3 regions of the Viridibacillus sp. FSL R5-0888 genome follow, and region 2 is predicted to be linked to each of the others. Evidence: a T-box and tRNA genes for the amino acid it is inferred to sense, from the RefSeq annotation. Region 2 holds a T-box; the other regions hold tRNA genes.
What was found. The T-box of region 2 lies ahead of ileS (isoleucine--tRNA ligase). A T-box ahead of a tRNA ligase gene usually reads a tRNA of that ligase, here a tRNA-Ile.
Positions count from the first base shown of each region.

Region 1 (7,006 bases), 2.8 Mb from region 2:
CTAGCCCTAAAGCTATTTCGGAGAGAACCAGCTATCTCCAGGTTCGATTGGAATTTCTCCGCTACCCACACCTCATCCCCGCACTTTTCAACGTACGTGGGTTCGGGCCTCCAGTAAGTGTTACCTTACCTTCACCCTGGACATGGGTAGATCACCTGGTTTCGGGTCTACAACCACATACTCATTCGCCCTATTCAGACTCGCTTTCGCTGCGGCTCCGTCTTCTAAAACTTAACCTCGCATGTAATCGTAACTCGCCGGTTCATTCTACAAAAGGCACGCTATCACCCATTAACGGGCTCTAACTACTTGTAGGCACATGGTTTCAGGATCTATTTCACTCCCCTTCCGGGGTGCTTTTCACCTTTCCCTCACGGTACTGGTTCACTATCGGTCACTAGGTAGTATTTAGCCTTGGGAGATGGTCCTCCCAGATTCCGACGGAATTTCACGTGTTCCGCCGTACTCAGGATACACTCAAGAGAGAATGAACTTTCAACTACAGGGCTGTTACCTGCTCTGGCGGGCCTTTCCAGACCGCTTCGTTTAACTCATTCCTTTGTAACTCCATATAGAGTGTCCTACAACCCCAAGAGGCAAGCCTCTTGGTTTGGGCTATTCCCGTTTCGCTCGCCGCTACTCAGGGAATCGATTTTTCTTTCTCTTCCTCCAGGTACTTAGATGTTTCAGTTCCCTGGGTCTGCCATCAAGACGCTATGTATTCACGTCAAGATACTGCTCCATTACGAACAGTGGGTTCCCCCATTCGGAAATCTCCGGATCAAAGCTCACTTACAGCTCCCCGAAGCATATCGGTGTTAGTGCCGTCCTTCTTCGGCTCCTAGTGCCAAGGCATCCGCCATGCGCCCTTAATAACTTAACCTAAAAGTTAGTTATTAAGCCTAAAAAACTTAATAATAAAAAATGTGTTACTTAATTTGCTTCAATGTCGTTTTATCCAGTTTTCAAAGAACAATATTGGTGGAGCCTAGCGGGATCGAACCGCTGACCTCCTGCGTGCAAGGCAGGCGCTCTCCCAGCTGAGCTAAGGCCCCAAAAAAAGAAAATATGGTGGGCCTAAATGGACTCGAACCATCGACCTCACGCTTATCAGGCGTGCGCTCTAACCAGCTGAGCTATAGGCCCCTTTTGGGAAAATATATAATTGAAGTATGAACCTTCAAAACTGAACGCAAGACGTTAATCGACAGATCCAAGATCTGTTTCCGTAATTATCCTTAGAAAGGAGGTGATCCAGCCGCACCTTCCGATACGGCTACCTTGTTACGACTTCACCCCAATCATCTATCCCACCTTCGGCGGCTGGCTCCATAAAGGTTACCTCACCGACTTCGGGTGTTACAAACTCTCGTGGTGTGACGGGCGGTGTGTACAAGGCCCGGGAACGTATTCACCGTGGCATGCTGATCCACGATTACTAGCGATTCCGGCTTCATGTAGGCGAGTTGCAGCCTACAATCCGAACTGAGAACGATTTTATGAGATTAGCATACCCTCGCGAGTTAGCGACTCTTTGTATCGTCCATTGTAGCACGTGTGTAGCCCAGGTCATAAGGGGCATGATGATTTGACGTCATCCCCACCTTCCTCCGGTTTGTCACCGGCAGTCACCTTAGAGTGCCCAACTAAATGATGGCAACTAAGATCAAGGGTTGCGCTCGTTGCGGGACTTAACCCAACATCTCACGACACGAGCTGACGACAACCATGCACCACCTGTCACCAATGTCCCCGAAGGGAAAACTCTATCTCTAGAGCGGTCATTGGGATGTCAAGACCTGGTAAGGTTCTTCGCGTTGCTTCGAATTAAACCACATGCTCCACCGCTTGTGCGGGCCCCCGTCAATTCCTTTGAGTTTCAACCTTGCGGCCGTACTCCCCAGGCGGAGTGCTTAATGCGTTAGCTGCAGCACTAAGGGGCGGAAACCCCCTAACACTTAGCACTCATCGTTTACGGCGTGGACTACCAGGGTATCTAATCCTGTTTGCTCCCCACGCTTTCGCGCCTCAGTGTCAGTTACAGACCAGAAAGTCGCCTTCGCCACTGGTGTTCCTCCAAATCTCTACGCATTTCACCGCTACACTTGGAATTCCACTTTCCTCTTCTGCACTCAAGTCTCCCAGTTTCCAATGACCCTCCACGGTTGAGCCGTGGGCTTTCACATCAGACTTAAGAAACCACCTGCGCGCGCTTTACGCCCAATAAATCCGGACAACGCTTGCCACCTACGTATTACCGCGGCTGCTGGCACGTAGTTAGCCGTGGCTTTCTAATAAGGTACCGTCAAGGTACGTTCAGTTACTAACGTACTTGTTCTTCCCTTACAACAGAGTTTTACGATCCGAAAACCTTCATCACTCACGCGGCGTTGCTCCATCAGACTTTCGTCCATTGTGGAAGATTCCCTACTGCTGCCTCCCGTAGGAGTTTGGGCCGTGTCTCAGTCCCAATGTGGCCGATCACCCTCTCAGGTCGGCTATGCATCGTTGCCTTGGTAGGCCGTTACCCCACCAACTAGCTAATGCACCGCGGGCCCATCTAGTAGTGACAGCCGAAACCGCCTTTCAGCATTTTGCCATGTGACAAAATGGATTATTCGGTATTAGCCCCGGTTTCCCGGAGTTATCCCAATCTACTAGGTAGGTTGCCCACGTGTTACTCACCCGTCCGCCGCTAAATCAGAAGAAGCAAGCTTCTTCATCATTCGCTCGACTTGCATGTATTAGGCACGCCGCCAGCGTTCGTCCTGAGCCAGGATCAAACTCTCCATAAAAGTAGTTTGAAAGCTCATTAGCTTTGCTAGCGTATCATCCGAAGATGATATCTATTTTCGTTTTGAACACCAACAGAGTTGATGTTCAAAAACATTTATTGATTAACGTCTTGCATGTTCAGTTTTCAAGGTTCATTTTGTTGTTATTGTAATCGCTTGTTGCAGCGACTTTAATATCTTAACATCTTTCATTTTTGATGTCAATAACTTTTTTGAAAAAGTTTTTTGAGTGAAAGTTTTAAGTTTTAACAACACGTCTTAGCGACAATTAATATAATACAATAGTGTCGATACTCATGTCAACACTTTTTCTAAAAAAATCCGAGGCGTTTTAAACGCCTCAATTAATATACAACTATTCAGCGATTTCTTCAACCTTATAATCTCTATGATATATGTTATTTCCTTTAGTCTCTACACGCTCTACAGAGATGTAGCCTTTATCTATTAAGTATTCGATGAAAACTTCAAGGTTAACTGAATAGTTTTTCAGCTCCTCTTGTTCATGCAATTCTTGAATTGTCCAAAAGTCTTTCTTAGACATTACTTCTATTACATGTGTTGCTCCATCTGCAGTACGAGAATGAATAAAGAACTCGCTTGCTAAAAATAATAACTCTAATCGTTTATCCAACGATTCTTCACTTGTAATAAGTTCTTCATATAATTTATAAATGGCTGGATCAATTTGTTTTACTTGCGACCACACTGTAACCTCAGGGTACATTCCTTTATCCATTACAGCAAGTCGAGCTAAATGATGCAATGATTCAACAACATGATTATAGGCATCTAAGTAATTTTTCTCTTCGAAACATACTTTACCTTCTAAGTATCTTCGTATAAGCTTTGCAAACTCAATACCCATTTTAATTTTCCGACCATAAAAAGGGAACTCCTTCAGTTCCTTTTTTAAATTAAAAAGATACTCATTACGATCGAATAATACTTTTCCAAAGAATAGCCAGTCGACTATCTTCTTATTAGTTCCTACTAATAACCATTTGTTTAACTGCTTCTCCGTAATAATGTGCATAGCAGCTTTTTTATCTTTAAATGTATAATGTTTCGTAAAGACTGGTCGGTCACTTTGTTTTGTAATAATAAGAAGTACCGTATCAAATGTATCTGTTATCGGGCTAACTTCTTCCCTTTTTTCTATTAAAATTACACCTATTGTATTCGGGTGACTTGCTCGTTCTTGGTATATGGGTCGTAGTAGCTGCTCCATAATGATCCTCCTATAGTCAATAGTCAATTTACTCTGTCTTAAACGTTCGACAAAAATAATAAGATTCCTGCATAAAATTTTCACTTCATATTACGATATCATTTTGTGTTATAGTATGTTGTAGATTAGGAGGCTTACAAATGAAACCATATAAAAATAAGATAAATAAAATCCGTTCATTTGCTTTATCTCTCATATTTATAGGCTTTATCATCATGTACGGCGCCATTTTCTTCAGAGAACACCAATGGTTAGTTATTATCTTCATGACACTAGGTATCCTCTGTATTCTTGGAAGTACTTTTGTATATGGATGGATTGGATTCCTTTCAACCCGAGCGGTATTAGTAGAATGTCCGGGGTGCCATAAACACACAAAAGTGCTTGGACGTGTAGATATGTGTATGTATTGCAATGAACCACTTACTTTAGATCCTTCATTAGAAGGACAAGAGTTTGATCAATCATTAAACAATCGCACAAAGCGTAATGATTAATGCCTTCACCCCGTTACTAAATTGTAACGGGGGTTTTTTATTGAAAAAACATTAAATAGTTTACCATAAAAAGAAGCTACCTATGTGTCATTCTTGACAGTTAAGTAGCTCCCTTACTTATTGAACTTTCGTAGCTTGCTCAGAACACGTCGGACAAGTTCCGTAAATTTCCATTCTGTGCGAGTTGATTTTGAAGCCAGTGACATGAGCGGCGAAATGTTCAACCTCATCAAGTCCTGGGTAATGGAAATCTACAATCTTCCCACAACCTTCACAAATAATGTGATAGTGCTTATTTGTAACAAAATCAAAACGACTTGCGCTATCACCATATGTTAATTCTTTCACTAAACCTGATTCTCGGAATACACGAAGATTATTATAAACCGTTGCTACACTCATATTAGGGAATTTCCCTTCAAGTGCTTTGTATATTTCATCAGCTGTTGGATGTGACATTGTTTCGATTAAGTACTCTAAAATAGCATGACGTTGGGGGGTGATCCTTACGCCTGTTGTCTTTAGCGTGTCTAGAGCGCTTTTCAATTGCACTTCAGTCATCGCCATGCACCTCAATTCATAAAAATTATTAGTTTATAATTGTTATAATTAGTTTACTTAAAAACTAGGGCAAATGTCAACATATCCATCTATGAGTCACCTTTTTGTTCTGGTTTTTAATAAGGATAATTTACTAAGCATCAAAAATTAGCTCTAATTATCAAAAATATATCATTTTATTCCTTGTATCATTCTCAATTGCTCCTAGTTAATGATACTTTCACCTACAACTATAAAAGTTCCTGACTAATAACCTCTGGTAATATCCATTTTGTTAATAAGGTCTGTATCTCCCTCTAGCCACTTTGTTAAGTTAGGTTTGAAAATCTCTAAACTACGCTCCAAATACCTAGAAGAATGACTTGAGACATGAGGCGAAACAGTAACAGTACTCATCTGCCAAAAAGGATGATCTGCTGGTAACGGTTCTTCTTCATATACATCTAAAACTGCATGTGGGATTTCTCCTGCATTCAATGCGTTTATCAATACATCTGTGGATACTAAATCGCCGCGGCCAAAGTTCATGAATAATGCACTACCTTTCATCGCTTTGAAATGTTCACTATTTAATAAATGTTGTGTATCTGGAGTACTTGGTAAGACCGAAATAACTATATCAGCACTTGGTAATTCCTTTAGCAATGCACTAAAAGAAATCATATCATCCATATAATCTGCCGTATTTCCTGAGCGATTACACCCTATAGTATGTACGCCAAAAGCTTGCAACAATCGGCCAATCTCGGAACCAATTGCACCCGGTCCTAAAATAAGAGCGGTAGAACCATGAAGTTCCGTTGCTTTAGACTTACGGTTCCATTCAGTTTTTTGCTCTTGTTCATAGATCCATGCGAGTCCACGTTTATATGATAGAATGTGGGCAAGTACAGATTCTGCCATCGGGACTTTATGAATGCCACGTACATTAGAAACAACAATACCACGTTCAGCAATTTCCTTTTGAGGCATTTTCTCTATCCCTGCCGAAGCAACCATTATCCATTTTAGCTTCTTCGCTAACCTTATTTGCTCCGCTTCAATATCTTCACCATAAGTAACTATAACTTCTGCCTCTTTTAATACAGTATGATCCATATTGTCATGGAAGATAAAATCAATCGTAGGGAAATCTTGTATTAGTCCCTCTTTTAAATCTGGTCTTGGATCAAAAGTAAAATATACTATCATAACTATTCCCCCTTCTCCCGTATATAAGTTAGCACATCTTCAATATGTCCCTTCACCCGGACTTTGCGCCACTCTTTAATAATTACCCCATTTTCGTCTATCATAAAAGTAGAGCGTTCGATACCCATATATTCACGTCCGTACATTTTCTTCAATTTCCAAACGCCGTATTTTTCCGCAACTGCATGATCCTCATCTACTAATAGCGAAAATGGTAAACCATGCTTTTCTATAAATTTCTCATGTCTTTTTTCATCATCAGGGCTTACTCCTAAAATAACAGTATTTAAATCAGAGAAATCACTATGAAAGTCTCTAAATTCACATGCCTCTGTTGTACAACCAGGTGTCATATCTTTTGGGTAAAAATAGAGCACTACCGATTTCTTTCCATTATAATCTGCGAGCGATACCAGTTCACCCTGTTCATTTTTCAGAGTGAAATTTGGTGCTTGTTGTCCTTCTAGTACAGTCATATTTAATCCTCCTATTCACTTTTACAATAATTGTATCAATTTTTTGAAGAAACGTCGTTTTTTTGTCTACACTATAGGTTACTGTCATAAGTTAATTAAGCTCATGAATAATCCGTTGTTGACCATCTTGAGGTAATCGGTTAAAGTAGCGGAATACTAGTATACAGAAAGAGAGGTTACCCATTTCAAATGAAATTAGGTGCCCGTATTTTAAAAACAGGTTTAGCTATTGTATTTGCACTATATATTGCAAAT
Region 1 is NZ_JBBPAU010000001.1:594,669-601,674, reverse strand. Features, by position in the region: rRNA gene MKY02_RS02940 (23S ribosomal RNA) at 1-883, opposite strand, end outside; tRNA gene MKY02_RS02935 (tRNA-Ala) at 980-1,055, opposite strand; tRNA gene MKY02_RS02930 (tRNA-Ile) at 1,070-1,146, opposite strand; rRNA gene MKY02_RS02925 (16S ribosomal RNA) at 1,243-2,795, opposite strand; gene MKY02_RS02920 (nucleotidyltransferase-like protein) at 3,151-4,026, opposite strand; gene MKY02_RS02915 (YgzB family protein) at 4,167-4,523, shown strand; gene perR (peroxide-responsive transcriptional repressor PerR) at 4,641-5,084, opposite strand; gene MKY02_RS02905 (D-2-hydroxyacid dehydrogenase) at 5,331-6,275, opposite strand; gene bcp (thioredoxin-dependent thiol peroxidase) at 6,278-6,751, opposite strand; gene MKY02_RS02895 (FUSC family protein) at 6,941-7,006, shown strand, end outside.
Region 1: it encodes a tRNA-Ile, which carries the amino acid that the T-box ahead of ileS (isoleucine--tRNA ligase) is inferred to sense. The anticodon was not compared.

Region 2 (7,006 bases):
AATGCAGTTTCAGAAGAACGATGGTTGACTTATGTAACCATGAAAGAAAATGTTATGAAGCTAGATGAACGACAACAAAAAATCTTAGCAAAACGTTTTTACTATGGTGAAACTCAGACTGAGATAGCAAACGAATTAGGAATTTCGCAAGCTCAAATTTCAAGGCTGGAAAAAAGTGCAATCAAAACAATTCAAAAGCAAATATCACAATACGATAATTAATAACTATGGCAAAGACGTATCAAACTCTAAAAGTTGATGCGTTTTTTGCTATTTCCCTTCATAGACTGAGTTAGGAGGGATGTAGATGAGATTTTCTGATATCCAAAGAAAAGAAATTATTGAAGCTGGTAATGGTCGATTTTTAGGGTTTGTCCTAGATGCAGTTTTGTCGGAGGAAACGGGCTTGATTGAAGCATTTGTTGTATCTGAACCAAAAAGATTCTTTCAATTTTCACAAAGTGATAATGATACAATGAAAATTCGTATAGAAGATATTCTAGTAGTTGGGAAGGATGTCATATTAGTGAAAGCACGATAGTGAAATGTATGACAATTCATTGATAATTAATCCGTGGCTTGGTACAATAAGTTAACAAGTATCTTTGAAAAGATGGGAATAAAATGACGTTTATTATAAATAACTTAGAAGAAATTCAGCTAAAGATTAAAAAAGCAGCAAACAGGGTAGATAGACAAGTAGCAGATGTATCAATAATCGCAGTTACAAAGCAAGTGTCTACTGAACGAGCTATTGAAGCGCTTGATGCAGGATTAAATCAATTAGGCGAAAATCGTCCAGAAGGCTTGTTAGAAAAAAGAGAAACAATTACCGAGGGTGCTGTATGGCATTATATCGGCTCGATGCAAACTCGTAAAGTTAAACAAGTCATCGATAAAATTGATTATTTACATTCTTTAGATCGTATTAGTTTAGCAGACGAAATTGAAAAACGAGCAACACGTATTGTTAATTGTTTTGTACAAGTAAATGTTTCAGGTGAAGAATCAAAGCATGGTCTGCAACCAGAAGAAGTCATACCGTTTATAGAGCAACTATCGCAATATTCTCGTATACGCGTAGTGGGTTTAATGACAATGGCCCCAAATACAGAAGATTTAGAAGTAGTTCGCAACATTTTTAAAAATCTCAAAAAACTACAATTGGAAGTCGAAAATAACGGATATGCTCATGCACCATGTCACGATTTATCGATGGGAATGTCAAATGACTATGAAATCGCTGTCGAAGAGGGTGCAACGTATGTTCGAATTGGTACGGCTCTAGTTGGCAACGAAAGAAGGGATTCTTAATGAGCATGAAGGATAAAATTAAGAACTTTTTTTTACTAGAAGAAGATGATGAAGACTATTATGAGCAATCACAGCAATCACAGCAATCGCAACCACAACAGCAACATCAACAGCAAGAGCAACGCCAACAAAGAGTCATGTCACAACCAGTTCATCAAGCTGCAGTAAGTCAACCTGCAGTTAAAAAAGTAAGCAACAAGGAGCGACGGAGTGTGGCAACTGAACATACAAATACACCTAATCTAGTAAGTATTACACAAAAATCTTCTAAGGTTGTCTTAGCGGAACCTCGTGTCTATGCAGAAGCTCAAGATATTGCTGAACATCTAAAAAGCAAGCGTGCAGTCGTTGTAAATCTACAGCGTATAGATAAAGAGCAAGGTATTCGTATTATTGACTTCTTAAGTGGTACAATATGTGCACTGGGTGGAGATATAAAACGTATTGGTACGGACATATTTTTATGCACACCAGATAATGTAGAAGTTGACGGTAATATTTCTGAATATTATTATGAAGACTGATCAAACTGAGGAGTTTAATAATTTATGTTTATAGTAGGTAGTATAATTTCAAAATTAATTTTCTATTATTCAATTGCGCTTATCATTTATATTTTGATGTCGTGGGTTCCAGCAGCTTATGAGTCTAAATTCGGACAAATTTTAGGTAAAATTTGCGAGCCGTATTTAGAGTTATTTAGACGTTTTATTCCACCGCTAGGTATGATTGATATTTCGCCAATCGTCGCGTTATTTGTATTGAATTTGGCAAATCAAGGAGTAATAAGTTTGTTTAATGGATTTTTACTCTAGTTTTTAGTCAATGTCACTCTTCCCCACAATATGAATGTGGGGTTTTTTTATTAAGAAAGGAGGGGTATTATGGAAGAGATATTTCAGCATTTCCGACCAGAAGAGCGTGAATTTATTGATCAAGTTAGTGGCTGGCGTATGGAAGTAGAAAATCGATATGCGCCAAAGTTAACGGACTTTCTAGATCCGCGTCAACGTTTTATAGCACAGTCAATTATTGGACATCAAGGCGATATTGAAATGGCGAATTTTGGTGCATTTGATGAAGCTGAGCGCAGAAGGATTCTTATATACCCGTCCTATTTTGTACCAGTAGAAGAGGATTATCAAATCACGGTATTCCATCTGCGCTATCCTACTAAGTTTGTTCAGCTTGAGCATCCAGATGTTTTAGGGGCGTTACTATCACTTGGTTTAGGAAGAGAGAAATTTGGGGATATAAGATTAGACAACTCTACAGCCCAATTCGCTATTGCTTCAGAAATAGAAGATTATGTCCGAGCTAATCTCACTTCAATTGGTAAGGTAAAAGTATATGTAGAAGAGCTAAATTCAACTGAAATGTTACTATCAAATGAAGAAGTTTGGACGGATGAAATGATGACAGTAAGTTCGATGCGTTTAGATACAGTTATCGCTTCTGTATTTAATATATCTCGTCAGAAATCAGCAGCACTTATTAATAGTGGAAAAGTGAAGGTTAACTTTACTATCCGTGAAAATATTTCTTTTGAGTTGCATGAACTCGATTTACTATCGATTCGAGGTTTCGGGAGATTTATGATAAGAGCTATTGAAGGAAGAACAAAAAAAGATAAAATTCGCATTAATATAGGTCGTATGGAAAGAAAAACATAACAATTTCATTAAATTTGTTGTTTTTTCGATGTACTTACCATTAATGACCTGTATAATAGTTTACAATATATATTATGCTATAAGGGAGAGTGTAGAAAATGCCGTTATCGCCTGTTGATATACATAATAAAGAGTTTACTCGTGGTTTCAGAGGTTACAATGAAGATGAAGTCAATGAGTTTTTAATGCAAATCATAAAAGACTATGAAGTTGTTTTAAAAGAGAAAAAAGAGCTAGAAAGCAAATTACTAACTTCGAATGAGCAAATTGGTCACTATAATTCAATTGAATCAACACTTCAAAAATCAATTGTCATTGCACAAGAAGCTGCTGAAGAAGTGCGACGTAATTCTACTAAAGAAGCAAAATTGATCGTTAAAGAAGCTGAGAAGAATGCTGATCGTATTGTTAACGAAGCTCTATCAAAAGCACGTCGTATTGCACTAGAAATTGAAGAGTTGAAAAAACAATCTAAAGTATTCCGTAATCGCTTCAAAATGATTGTTGAAGCTCAATTAGATTTGATTGAATCCGATGATTGGGATCATTTATTGGAGTATGAAATTGATTCAACAGAATTAGAGCGCTTAGATACACCTGTAGAGTAAACGATACTTGACTGAATGCTTTCTGTTTTCTATAATGTCAACATATCAAAGAAAAAGTTATGATGGAGACAGTATTTTTTGAGTGATGTAAAAGCGATCTGAGGACGGTGTAAGCTCAGACTATACACTCAAGGAAGAAAATCACTCTGGAACTAGATTACTGAACAAAAACAGTAAGTAATCTCGGCTCACACCACGTTAAGGTGTCTAAGAGGCGTATTAAATTATTATACGCAATTAGGGTGGTACCGCGAGATAATTCCTCCTCGTCCCTTTTTTGGGATGGGGAGTTTTTTATTTGCTTAAAAAAGAGGAGGATTTTATATGGAATACAAAGATACGTTATTAATGCCGAAAACAGATTTCCCGATGCGTGGAAATTTACCGGCTAATGAACCGAAAATCCAAGAAAAATGGGAAGAAATGGACATCAACGCGTTGGTGTTAGAGCGTACAAAAGATCGCCCAGCATTCATCTTACATGATGGCCCTCCATACGCAAATGGCGATCTTCATATGGGACATGCATTAAACAAAGTATTAAAAGATATGGTTAATCGTCACCGTTCAATGACTGGTTACTTCGTTCCTTATGTACCAGGTTGGGATACGCATGGTCTACCAATCGAGCAAGCACTAACTAACAAAGGTGTAAAACGCAAAGAAATGACTACTGCGGAATTCCGTAAACTTTGTGAAGAGTATGCTTACGAGCAAGTTGATCGTCAACGAACTCAATTTAAACGTATCGGTGTTCGTGGTGACTGGGATAATCCATATATCACATTACAACCTAAATTCGAAGCGCGTCAAATTAAAGTCTTTGGTGAAATGGCTAAAAAAGGTTATATCTATAAAGGTTTAAAACCAGTTTACTGGTCTCCATCAAGTGAATCAGCATTAGCTGAAGCAGAAATTGAATACCAAGATATCAAATCACCATCTATCTATGTTGCATTTGCTGTAAAAGACGGTAAAGGTGTAGTTAATACTGATGAAAACTTTATCATCTGGACAACAACGCCATGGACAATTCCTGCTAACTTAGGTATTTCCGTGAATCCAGAATTCACATATGCGGTAGTAAAAGTGGCTGATAAGAAATTTATCATAGCTAAAGGTTTACTTGAAAAAGTAGCAGAAACTTTAGAATGGGAAAACTACGAAATTGATCGTGAAATTGCTGGACAAGATTTAGAATACGTTGTAGCAGCTCATCCTTTATATGGCCGTGATGCATTGATTATGTGTGGTGACCACGTTACACTTGACGCAGGTACTGGTTGCGTTCATACAGCCCCTGGACATGGTGAAGACGACTTTAACATCGGTAAAAAATACGATATCGGTATTTTAAGCCCAGTTAATAACCGTGGTGTATTAACTGAAGAGGCTCCTGGTTTTGAAGGATTGTTCTACAATGATGCCAATAAAGAAATTACAAAAGCATTAGAAGAAAAAGGAGCGTTACTAAAGCTTTCATTCTTCTCACACTCATATCCACATGACTGGCGTACCAAAAAACCAGTTATTTATCGTGCAACTGCACAGTGGTTTGCTTCAATTGAAGCATTCCGTCCAGAATTGTTACAAGCAATTCGTGATACAAACTTTACACCTTCTTGGGGTGAAACACGTCTATTCAATATGATTCGTGATCGCGGGGACTGGTGTATTTCTCGTCAACGTGCTTGGGGTGTTCCAATTCCAGTGTTTTATGCTGAGAATGATGAACCAATCATTACTGAAGAAACAATCGAACACGTTGCAAATCTATTTAAAGAACACGGTTCAAACATTTGGTTCGAACGTGAAGCAAAAGATTTATTACCAGCAGGCTTCACTCATCCAGGTAGTCCAAATGGCGAATTTACTAAAGAAACCGACATTATGGATGTTTGGTTTGACTCAGGTTCTACACACCAAGGTGTATTAGATGAACGCCCAGAATTACGCTACCCTGCAGATCTTTATTTAGAAGGCTCTGACCAATACCGTGGATGGTTCAACTCTTCACTTATTACAAGTGTTGCTATACATGGGCATGCGCCGTATAAAGGTTTACTTTCTCACGGTTTCGTATTAGATGGCGAAGGGCGCAAAATGAGTAAATCTATTGGGAATATTATCGCTCCTATCAAAGTAATGAACCAATATGGTGGCGATATTCTACGTTTATGGGTAGCATCAGTAGACTACACAGCTGACGTTCGTATTTCGATGGACATCATGAAGCAAGTTTCTGAAGTCTACCGTAAAATCCGTAATACGCTTCGTTTCCTACATGGTAATGTGAGCGACTTCAATCCTAAAACAGATCGCGTAGCATATGCAGATCTTCGTGAAGTGGATCGCTATATGTACATGAAATTACAAGATGTGATTAAAGCGGTACGCACACATTATGATAACTATGAATTTGCAAGCGTATATCACACAATCAACAACTTCGTAGCAACTGAGTTAAGCTCATTCTACTTAGATATTGCAAAAGACGTTGTGTATATCGAAGGTCAAGATAATGCAGACCGTCGTGCAATGCAATCGGTTATGTATGATACATTACAAGCATTATTAAAATTATTAACTCCAATCATTCCACATACAACAGATGAAATGTGGTCGTATTTAGATAACACAGAGGCAGTAAGCGTTCAATTAACTGATATGCCAGAAGCTGTTGAACAAGAAGATTTTGAAGCATTACGCACGAAATGGGCTCAAATCATCACTGTTCGTAATGCAATTTTAAAAGCTTTAGAAGAAGCGCGTAACGCGAAAATAATCGGTAAATCATTAGAAGCAAAAGTGACAGTCTTTGCAGATGAAGCAACTACATCTTTACTTGCAGATCAAGATATTAATTTTGCTCAATTGAATATCGTTTCAGAATTCGTGGTAGGCGGCGAAACTACACAAGCTCCGGCAGAAGCAGTAGTAGTAGATAACGTAGCTGTTCTTGTAGAAAAAGCTACAGGTGAAAAATGTGAACGTTGCTGGTCAATTTCTGAAACAGTTGGTCAAAGTGAATCACACCCAACATTATGTGCACACTGTGCGGATGTTGTAGAAAAATACTATCCTGAAGCATAATTGAAAAAATGAGCAGTCGATAACTAATCGGACTGCTCATTTTTATATGAAAAATGTACATTCAAAGATATCAGAAACAATATAAAAATATATTTTTGTTTAAGAGACTGCCTTTTTCAACGATTATTCATAGAAAGGGGCTTTTTTGTTGCAAAAAGAAGTATTTTATGAGTAGTTTTTTTCATTCATAGCTCTGTTATGTTAAAATGGTTAAGATATAGAGTAAACGGAGGATATTGCGGTGTATAAATATTATGGGCTAGCAGCTTTTGTAGTAATTATCGATCAACTAACAAAATGGAGTATCGTTAAAAACAT
Region 2 is NZ_JBBPAU010000001.1:3,383,268-3,390,273, reverse strand. Features, by position in the region: gene sigG (RNA polymerase sporulation sigma factor SigG) at 1-222, shown strand, start outside; gene MKY02_RS16985 (PRC-barrel domain-containing protein) at 308-541, shown strand; gene MKY02_RS16980 (YggS family pyridoxal phosphate-dependent enzyme) at 625-1,314, shown strand; gene MKY02_RS16975 (cell division protein SepF) at 1,314-1,838, shown strand; gene MKY02_RS16970 (YggT family protein) at 1,863-2,129, shown strand; gene MKY02_RS16965 (YlmH family RNA-binding protein) at 2,199-2,987, shown strand; gene MKY02_RS16960 (DivIVA domain-containing protein) at 3,086-3,595, shown strand; T-box leader at 3,646-3,872, shown strand; gene ileS (isoleucine--tRNA ligase) at 3,920-6,688, shown strand; gene lspA (signal peptidase II) at 6,930-7,006, shown strand, end outside.

Region 3 (7,006 bases), 3.3 Mb from region 2:
GAGGTAGATAGGTTCGAGGTGGAAGTGTGGCGACATACGGAGCTGACGAATACTAATAGATCGAGGACTTAACCAAATTTTACTTAACAAACTTCAATGTAATTTATCCAGTTTTGAGAGAACAAGAAAAACTTATTAAAAAAGTTTAAAAAACACTTGCTTTTAGCTAAGTGAAGTGATATAATAATTCTTGTCTTAAAATAGTCTAGTGACGATAGCAAAGAGGTCACACCCGTTCCCATGCCGAACACGGAAGTTAAGCTCTTTAGCGCCGATGGTAGTTGGGGGTTTCCCCCTGTGAGAGTAGGACGTTGCTAGGCGAATAATATGGAGGATTAGCTCAGCTGGGAGAGCACCTGCCTTACAAGCAGGGGGTCGGCGGTTCGATCCCGTCATCCTCCACCATTTTTCAAATAAACATTGCCGGTGTAGCTCAGTTGGTAGAGCAACTGACTTGTAATCAGTAGGTCGAGGGTTCGACTCCTTTCGCCGGCACCATTCATTTTATTTGAGCCATTAGCTCAGTTGGTAGAGCATCTGACTTTTAATCAGAGGGTCGTAGGTTCGAATCCTACATGGCTCACCATTTTTTAAAAAACATTATATGCGGGTGTGGCGGAACTGGCAGACGCACTAGACTTAGGATCTAGCGCCGCAAGGCGTGGGGGTTCGACTCCCTTCACCCGCACCATAATTTTTAAGTTTATCAGCATATTGCGGAAGTAGTTCAGTGGTAGAACACCACCTTGCCAAGGTGGGGGTCGCGAGTTCGAACCTCGTCTTCCGCTCCAAAATATGCCGGGGTGGCGGAACTGGCAGACGCACAGGACTTAAAATCCTGCGGTAGGTGACTACCGTACCGGTTCGATTCCGGTCCTCGGCACCATTTCTTTTAATTTAATACAAGTGATAATATATGCGCCCGTAGCTCAATTGGATAGAGCGTCTGACTACGGATCAGAAGGTTGTGGATTCGACTTCTGCCGGGCGCGCCATTAACGGGAAGTAGCTCAGCTTGGTAGAGCACTTGGTTTGGGACCAAGGGGTCGCAGGTTCGAATCCTGTCTTCCCGACCATTATTACTTATACCCATACGGGGCCTTAGCTCAGCTGGGAGAGCGCCTGCCTTGCACGCAGGAGGTCAGCGGTTCGATCCCGCTAGGCTCCACCATATATATCTTATGAACCTTGAAAACTGAACATGCAAGACGTTAATCAATAAATGTTTTTGAACATCAACTCTGTTGGTGGATCAAAACAAAAATAGATATCATCTTCGGATGATACGCTAGCAAAGCTAATGAGCTTTCAAACTACTTTTATGGAGAGTTTGATCCTGGCTCAGGACGAACGCTGGCGGCGTGCCTAATACATGCAAGTCGAGCGAATGATGAAGAAGCTTGCTTCTTCTGATTTAGCGGCGGACGGGTGAGTAACACGTGGGCAACCTACCTAGTAGATTGGGATAACTCCGGGAAACCGGGGCTAATACCGAATAATCCATTTTGTCACATGGCAAAATGCTGAAAGGCGGTTTCGGCTGTCACTACTAGATGGGCCCGCGGTGCATTAGCTAGTTGGTGGGGTAATGGCCTACCAAGGCAACGATGCATAGCCGACCTGAGAGGGTGATCGGCCACATTGGGACTGAGACACGGCCCAAACTCCTACGGGAGGCAGCAGTAGGGAATCTTCCACAATGGACGAAAGTCTGATGGAGCAACGCCGCGTGAGTGATGAAGGTTTTCGGATCGTAAAACTCTGTTGTAAGGGAAGAACAAGTACGTTAGTAACTGAACGTACCTTGACGGTACCTTATTAGAAAGCCACGGCTAACTACGTGCCAGCAGCCGCGGTAATACGTAGGTGGCAAGCGTTGTCCGGATTTATTGGGCGTAAAGCGCGCGCAGGTGGTTTCTTAAGTCTGATGTGAAAGCCCACGGCTCAACCGTGGAGGGTCATTGGAAACTGGGAGACTTGAGTGCAGAAGAGGAAAGTGGAATTCCAAGTGTAGCGGTGAAATGCGTAGAGATTTGGAGGAACACCAGTGGCGAAGGCGACTTTCTGGTCTGTAACTGACACTGAGGCGCGAAAGCGTGGGGAGCAAACAGGATTAGATACCCTGGTAGTCCACGCCGTAAACGATGAGTGCTAAGTGTTAGGGGGTTTCCGCCCCTTAGTGCTGCAGCTAACGCATTAAGCACTCCGCCTGGGGAGTACGGCCGCAAGGTTGAAACTCAAAGGAATTGACGGGGGCCCGCACAAGCGGTGGAGCATGTGGTTTAATTCGAAGCAACGCGAAGAACCTTACCAGGTCTTGACATCCCAATGACCGCTCTAGAGATAGAGTTTTCCCTTCGGGGACATTGGTGACAGGTGGTGCATGGTTGTCGTCAGCTCGTGTCGTGAGATGTTGGGTTAAGTCCCGCAACGAGCGCAACCCTTGATCTTAGTTGCCATCATTTAGTTGGGCACTCTAAGGTGACTGCCGGTGACAAACCGGAGGAAGGTGGGGATGACGTCAAATCATCATGCCCCTTATGACCTGGGCTACACACGTGCTACAATGGACGATACAAAGAGTCGCTAACTCGCGAGGGTATGCTAATCTCATAAAATCGTTCTCAGTTCGGATTGTAGGCTGCAACTCGCCTACATGAAGCCGGAATCGCTAGTAATCGTGGATCAGCATGCCACGGTGAATACGTTCCCGGGCCTTGTACACACCGCCCGTCACACCACGAGAGTTTGTAACACCCGAAGTCGGTGAGGTAACCTTTATGGAGCCAGCCGCCGAAGGTGGGATAGATGATTGGGGTGAAGTCGTAACAAGGTAGCCGTATCGGAAGGTGCGGCTGGATCACCTCCTTTCTAAGGATAATTACGGAAACAGATCTTGGATCTGTCGATTAACGTCTTGCGTTCAGTTTTGAAGGTTTATAAAACCTTATATTTTTCCGAAAAAGGGGCCTATAGCTCAGCTGGTTAGAGCGCACGCCTGATAAGCGTGAGGTCGATGGTTCGAGTCCATTTAGGCCCACCATTTTTCTTTTTTTGGGGCCTTAGCTCAGCTGGGAGAGCGCCTGCCTTGCACGCAGGAGGTCAGCGGTTCGATCCCGCTAGGCTCCACCAATATTGTTCTTTGAAAACTGGATAAAACGACATTGAAGCAAATTAAGTAACACATTTTTTATTATTAAGTTTTTTAGGCTTAATAACTAACTTTTAGGTTAAGTTATTAAGGGCGCATGGCGGATGCCTTGGCACTAGGAGCCGAAGAAGGACGGCACTAACACCGATATGCTTCGGGGAGCTGTAAGTGAGCTTTGATCCGGAGATTTCCGAATGGGGGAACCCACTGTTCGTAATGGAGCAGTATCTTGACGTGAATACATAGCGTCTTGATGGCAGACCCAGGGAACTGAAACATCTAAGTACCTGGAGGAAGAGAAAGAAAAATCGATTCCCTGAGTAGCGGCGAGCGAAACGGGAATAGCCCAAACCAAGAGGCTTGCCTCTTGGGGTTGTAGGACACTCTATATGGAGTTACAAAGGAATGAGTTAAACGAAGCGGTCTGGAAAGGCCCGCCAGAGCAGGTAACAGCCCTGTAGTTGAAAGTTCATTCTCTCTTGAGTGTATCCTGAGTACGGCGGAACACGTGAAATTCCGTCGGAATCTGGGAGGACCATCTCCCAAGGCTAAATACTACCTAGTGACCGATAGTGAACCAGTACCGTGAGGGAAAGGTGAAAAGCACCCCGGAAGGGGAGTGAAATAGATCCTGAAACCATGTGCCTACAAGTAGTTAGAGCCCGTTAATGGGTGATAGCGTGCCTTTTGTAGAATGAACCGGCGAGTTACGATTACATGCGAGGTTAAGTTTTAGAAGACGGAGCCGCAGCGAAAGCGAGTCTGAATAGGGCGAATGAGTATGTGGTTGTAGACCCGAAACCAGGTGATCTACCCATGTCCAGGGTGAAGGTAAGGTAACACTTACTGGAGGCCCGAACCCACGTACGTTGAAAAGTGCGGGGATGAGGTGTGGGTAGCGGAGAAATTCCAATCGAACCTGGAGATAGCTGGTTCTCTCCGAAATAGCTTTAGGGCTAGCCTCGTGATAAAGAATCCTGGAGGTAGAGCACTGTTTGAACTAGGGGTCCATCCCGGATTACCGAATTCAGACAAACTCCGAATGCCAGTGATTTATGCACGGGAGTCAGACTGCGAGTGATAAGATCCGTAGTCAAGAGGGAAACAGCCCAGACCACCAGCTAAGGTCCCAAAGTAATTGTTAAGTGGAAAAGGATGTGACGTTGCTTAGACAACCAGGATGTTGGCTCAGAAGCAGCCATCATTTAAAGAGTGCGTAATAGCTCACTGGTCGAGTGACGCTGCGCCGAAAATGTATCGGGGCTAAACAATTCACCGAAGCTGTGGATGGACATCTTAGATGTCCGTGGTAGGAGAGCGTTCTAAGTGCTGTGAAGTCAGACCGGAAGGACTGGTGGAGCGCTTAGAAGTGAGAATGCCGGTATGAGTAGCGAAAGACGGGTGAGAATCCCGTCCACCGAATGACTAAGGTTTCCTGAGGAAGGCTCGTCCGCTCAGGGTTAGTCGGGACCTAAGCCGAGGCCGATAGGCGTAGGCGATGGACAACAGGTTGATATTCCTGTACCACCTATTTACCATTTGAGCAATGGGGGGACGCAGTAGGATAGGGTAAGCATGCTGTTGGTTATGCATGTTCAAGCAGTGAGGCGTGAAATGAGGCAAATCCCATTTCTATAACGTTGAGCTGTGATGACGAGGACGTATGTCCGGAGTTCCTGATTTCACACTGCCAAGAAAAGCCTCTAGCGAGGTAAAAGGTGCCCGTACCGCAAACCGACACAGGTAGTCGAGGAGAGAATCCTAAGGTGTGCGAGAGAACTCTCGTTAAGGAACTCGGCAAAATGACCCCGTAACTTCGGGAGAAGGGGTGCTCTAGTAGGGTGAAAGCCCGAGAGAGCCGCAGTGAATAGGCCCAGGCGACTGTTTAGCAAAAACACAGGTCTCTGCAAAACCGTAAGGTGACGTATAGGGGCTGACGCCTGCCCGGTGCTGGAAGGTTAAGAGGAGTGCTTAGCGCAAGCGAAGGTGCGAATTGAAGCCCCAGTAAACGGCGGCCGTAACTATAACGGTCCTAAGGTAGCGAAATTCCTTGTCGGGTAAGTTCCGACCCGCACGAAAGGCGTAACGATCTGGGCACTGTCTCAACGAGAGACTCGGTGAAATTATAGTACCTGTGAAGATGCAGGTTACCCGCGACAGGACGGAAAGACCCCGTGGAGCTTTACTGTAGCCTGATATTGAATTTTGATACATCTTGTACAGGATAGGTAGGAGCCAGAGATTCCGGAGCGCCAGCTTCGGAGGAGGCGTTGGTGGGATACTACCCTAGATGTATTGAACTTCTAACCCATGCCCCTTAGCGGGGTAGGAGACAGTGTCAGGCGGGCAGTTTGACTGGGGCGGTCGCCTCCTAAAGAGTAACGGAGGCGCCCAAAGGTTCCCTCAGAATGGTTGGAAATCATTCGTAGAGTGTAAAGGCATAAGGGAGCTTGACTGCGAGACCTACAAGTCGAGCAGGGTCGAAAGACGGGCTTAGTGATCCGGTGGTTCCGCATGGAAGGGCCATCGCTCAACGGATAAAAGCTACCCCGGGGATAACAGGCTTATCTCCCCCAAGAGTCCACATCGACGGGGAGGTTTGGCACCTCGATGTCGGCTCATCGCATCCTGGGGCTGTAGTCGGTCCCAAGGGTTGGGCTGTTCGCCCATTAAAGCGGTACGCGAGCTGGGTTCAGAACGTCGTGAGACAGTTCGGTCCCTATCCGTCGTGGGCGTAGGAAATTTGAGAGGAGCTGTCCTTAGTACGAGAGGACCGGGATGGACACACCGCTGGTGTACCAGTTGTTCTGCCAAGGGCATCGCTGGGTAGCTATGTGTGGACGGGATAAGTGCTGAAAGCATCTAAGCATGAAGCCCCCCTCAAGATGAGATTTCCCATTACGCAAGTAAGTAAGATCCCTCAAAGACGATGAGGTAGATAGGTTCGAGGTGGAAGTGTGGCGACATACGGAGCTGACGAATACTAATAGATCGAGGACTTAACCAAATTTTACTTAACAAACTTCAATGTAATTTATCCAGTTTTGAGAGAACAAGTTCTCTAATATAGTCTAGTGATGATGGCAAAGAGGTCACACCCGTTCCCATGCCGAACACGGAAGTTAAGCTCTTTAGCGCCGATGGTAGTTGGGGGTTTCCCCCTGTGAGAGTAGGACGTTGCTAGGCACATCAAAGCGCAGCTGATTTAATCAGTTGTGCTTTTTTATTTAGAAAATAGTTATAATAGGTAGGGTTGTGGAATTCTTGATTTCTCCATATTGCGTATGGAACTTTTTATCATCAGATAATTCGTTTTCAACTTATTTTCATATACAATCGATGTGCAGAGTTATTAGATAAGTATTGAATCACTGAATATCAGCTACAATTTACAAATCCGCCATTAGCTACTCTTGAGTTGTGTAAAACGGATATAGACAGGCATCCAATTATTGCATTTTATAATTGTGAAATGCTGAGTTTCTTTGTTTTACATAATAATTTGGATGTGTAGTCATACTCAGATAATTCCAATACAATTTTATTAGGCTCATGCTTAACAAATTATTTGTATTATAGAAAAGGTTATGCAACAAATATACTATCTCAGTTACCGATGTATATAAAGGAAAATATCCGCTTATTAATGGAATAGTTCTAGCAGCTAATGATGGTAATATAGTTGCGCAGGAATTATACAGAAAAGTGGAGTTTGTGTATAAAAGTATAAGAATCCAAATTGAAAATAGTCCACCAATTGTTATGAAAATATCATTTTAATAGCCTTTAGGAGCATAATCGATATATGTTGGTAATCTAATGTTAGATTACGCTTAAAACGCCTTAAAACGCTTA
Region 3 is NZ_JBBPAU010000001.1:103,647-110,652, forward strand. Features, by position in the region: rRNA gene MKY02_RS00490 (23S ribosomal RNA) at 1-76, shown strand, start outside; rRNA gene rrf (5S ribosomal RNA) at 205-320, shown strand; tRNA gene MKY02_RS00500 (tRNA-Val) at 330-405, shown strand; tRNA gene MKY02_RS00505 (tRNA-Thr) at 423-498, shown strand; tRNA gene MKY02_RS00510 (tRNA-Lys) at 511-586, shown strand; tRNA gene MKY02_RS00515 (tRNA-Leu) at 607-691, shown strand; tRNA gene MKY02_RS00520 (tRNA-Gly) at 717-791, shown strand; tRNA gene MKY02_RS00525 (tRNA-Leu) at 798-886, shown strand; tRNA gene MKY02_RS00530 (tRNA-Arg) at 919-995, shown strand; tRNA gene MKY02_RS00535 (tRNA-Pro) at 1,000-1,076, shown strand; tRNA gene MKY02_RS00540 (tRNA-Ala) at 1,096-1,171, shown strand; rRNA gene MKY02_RS00545 (16S ribosomal RNA) at 1,319-2,871, shown strand; tRNA gene MKY02_RS00550 (tRNA-Ile) at 2,967-3,043, shown strand; tRNA gene MKY02_RS00555 (tRNA-Ala) at 3,057-3,132, shown strand; rRNA gene MKY02_RS00560 (23S ribosomal RNA) at 3,229-6,158, shown strand; rRNA gene rrf (5S ribosomal RNA) at 6,222-6,337, shown strand.
Region 3: it encodes a tRNA-Ile, which carries the amino acid that the T-box ahead of ileS (isoleucine--tRNA ligase) is inferred to sense. The anticodon was not compared.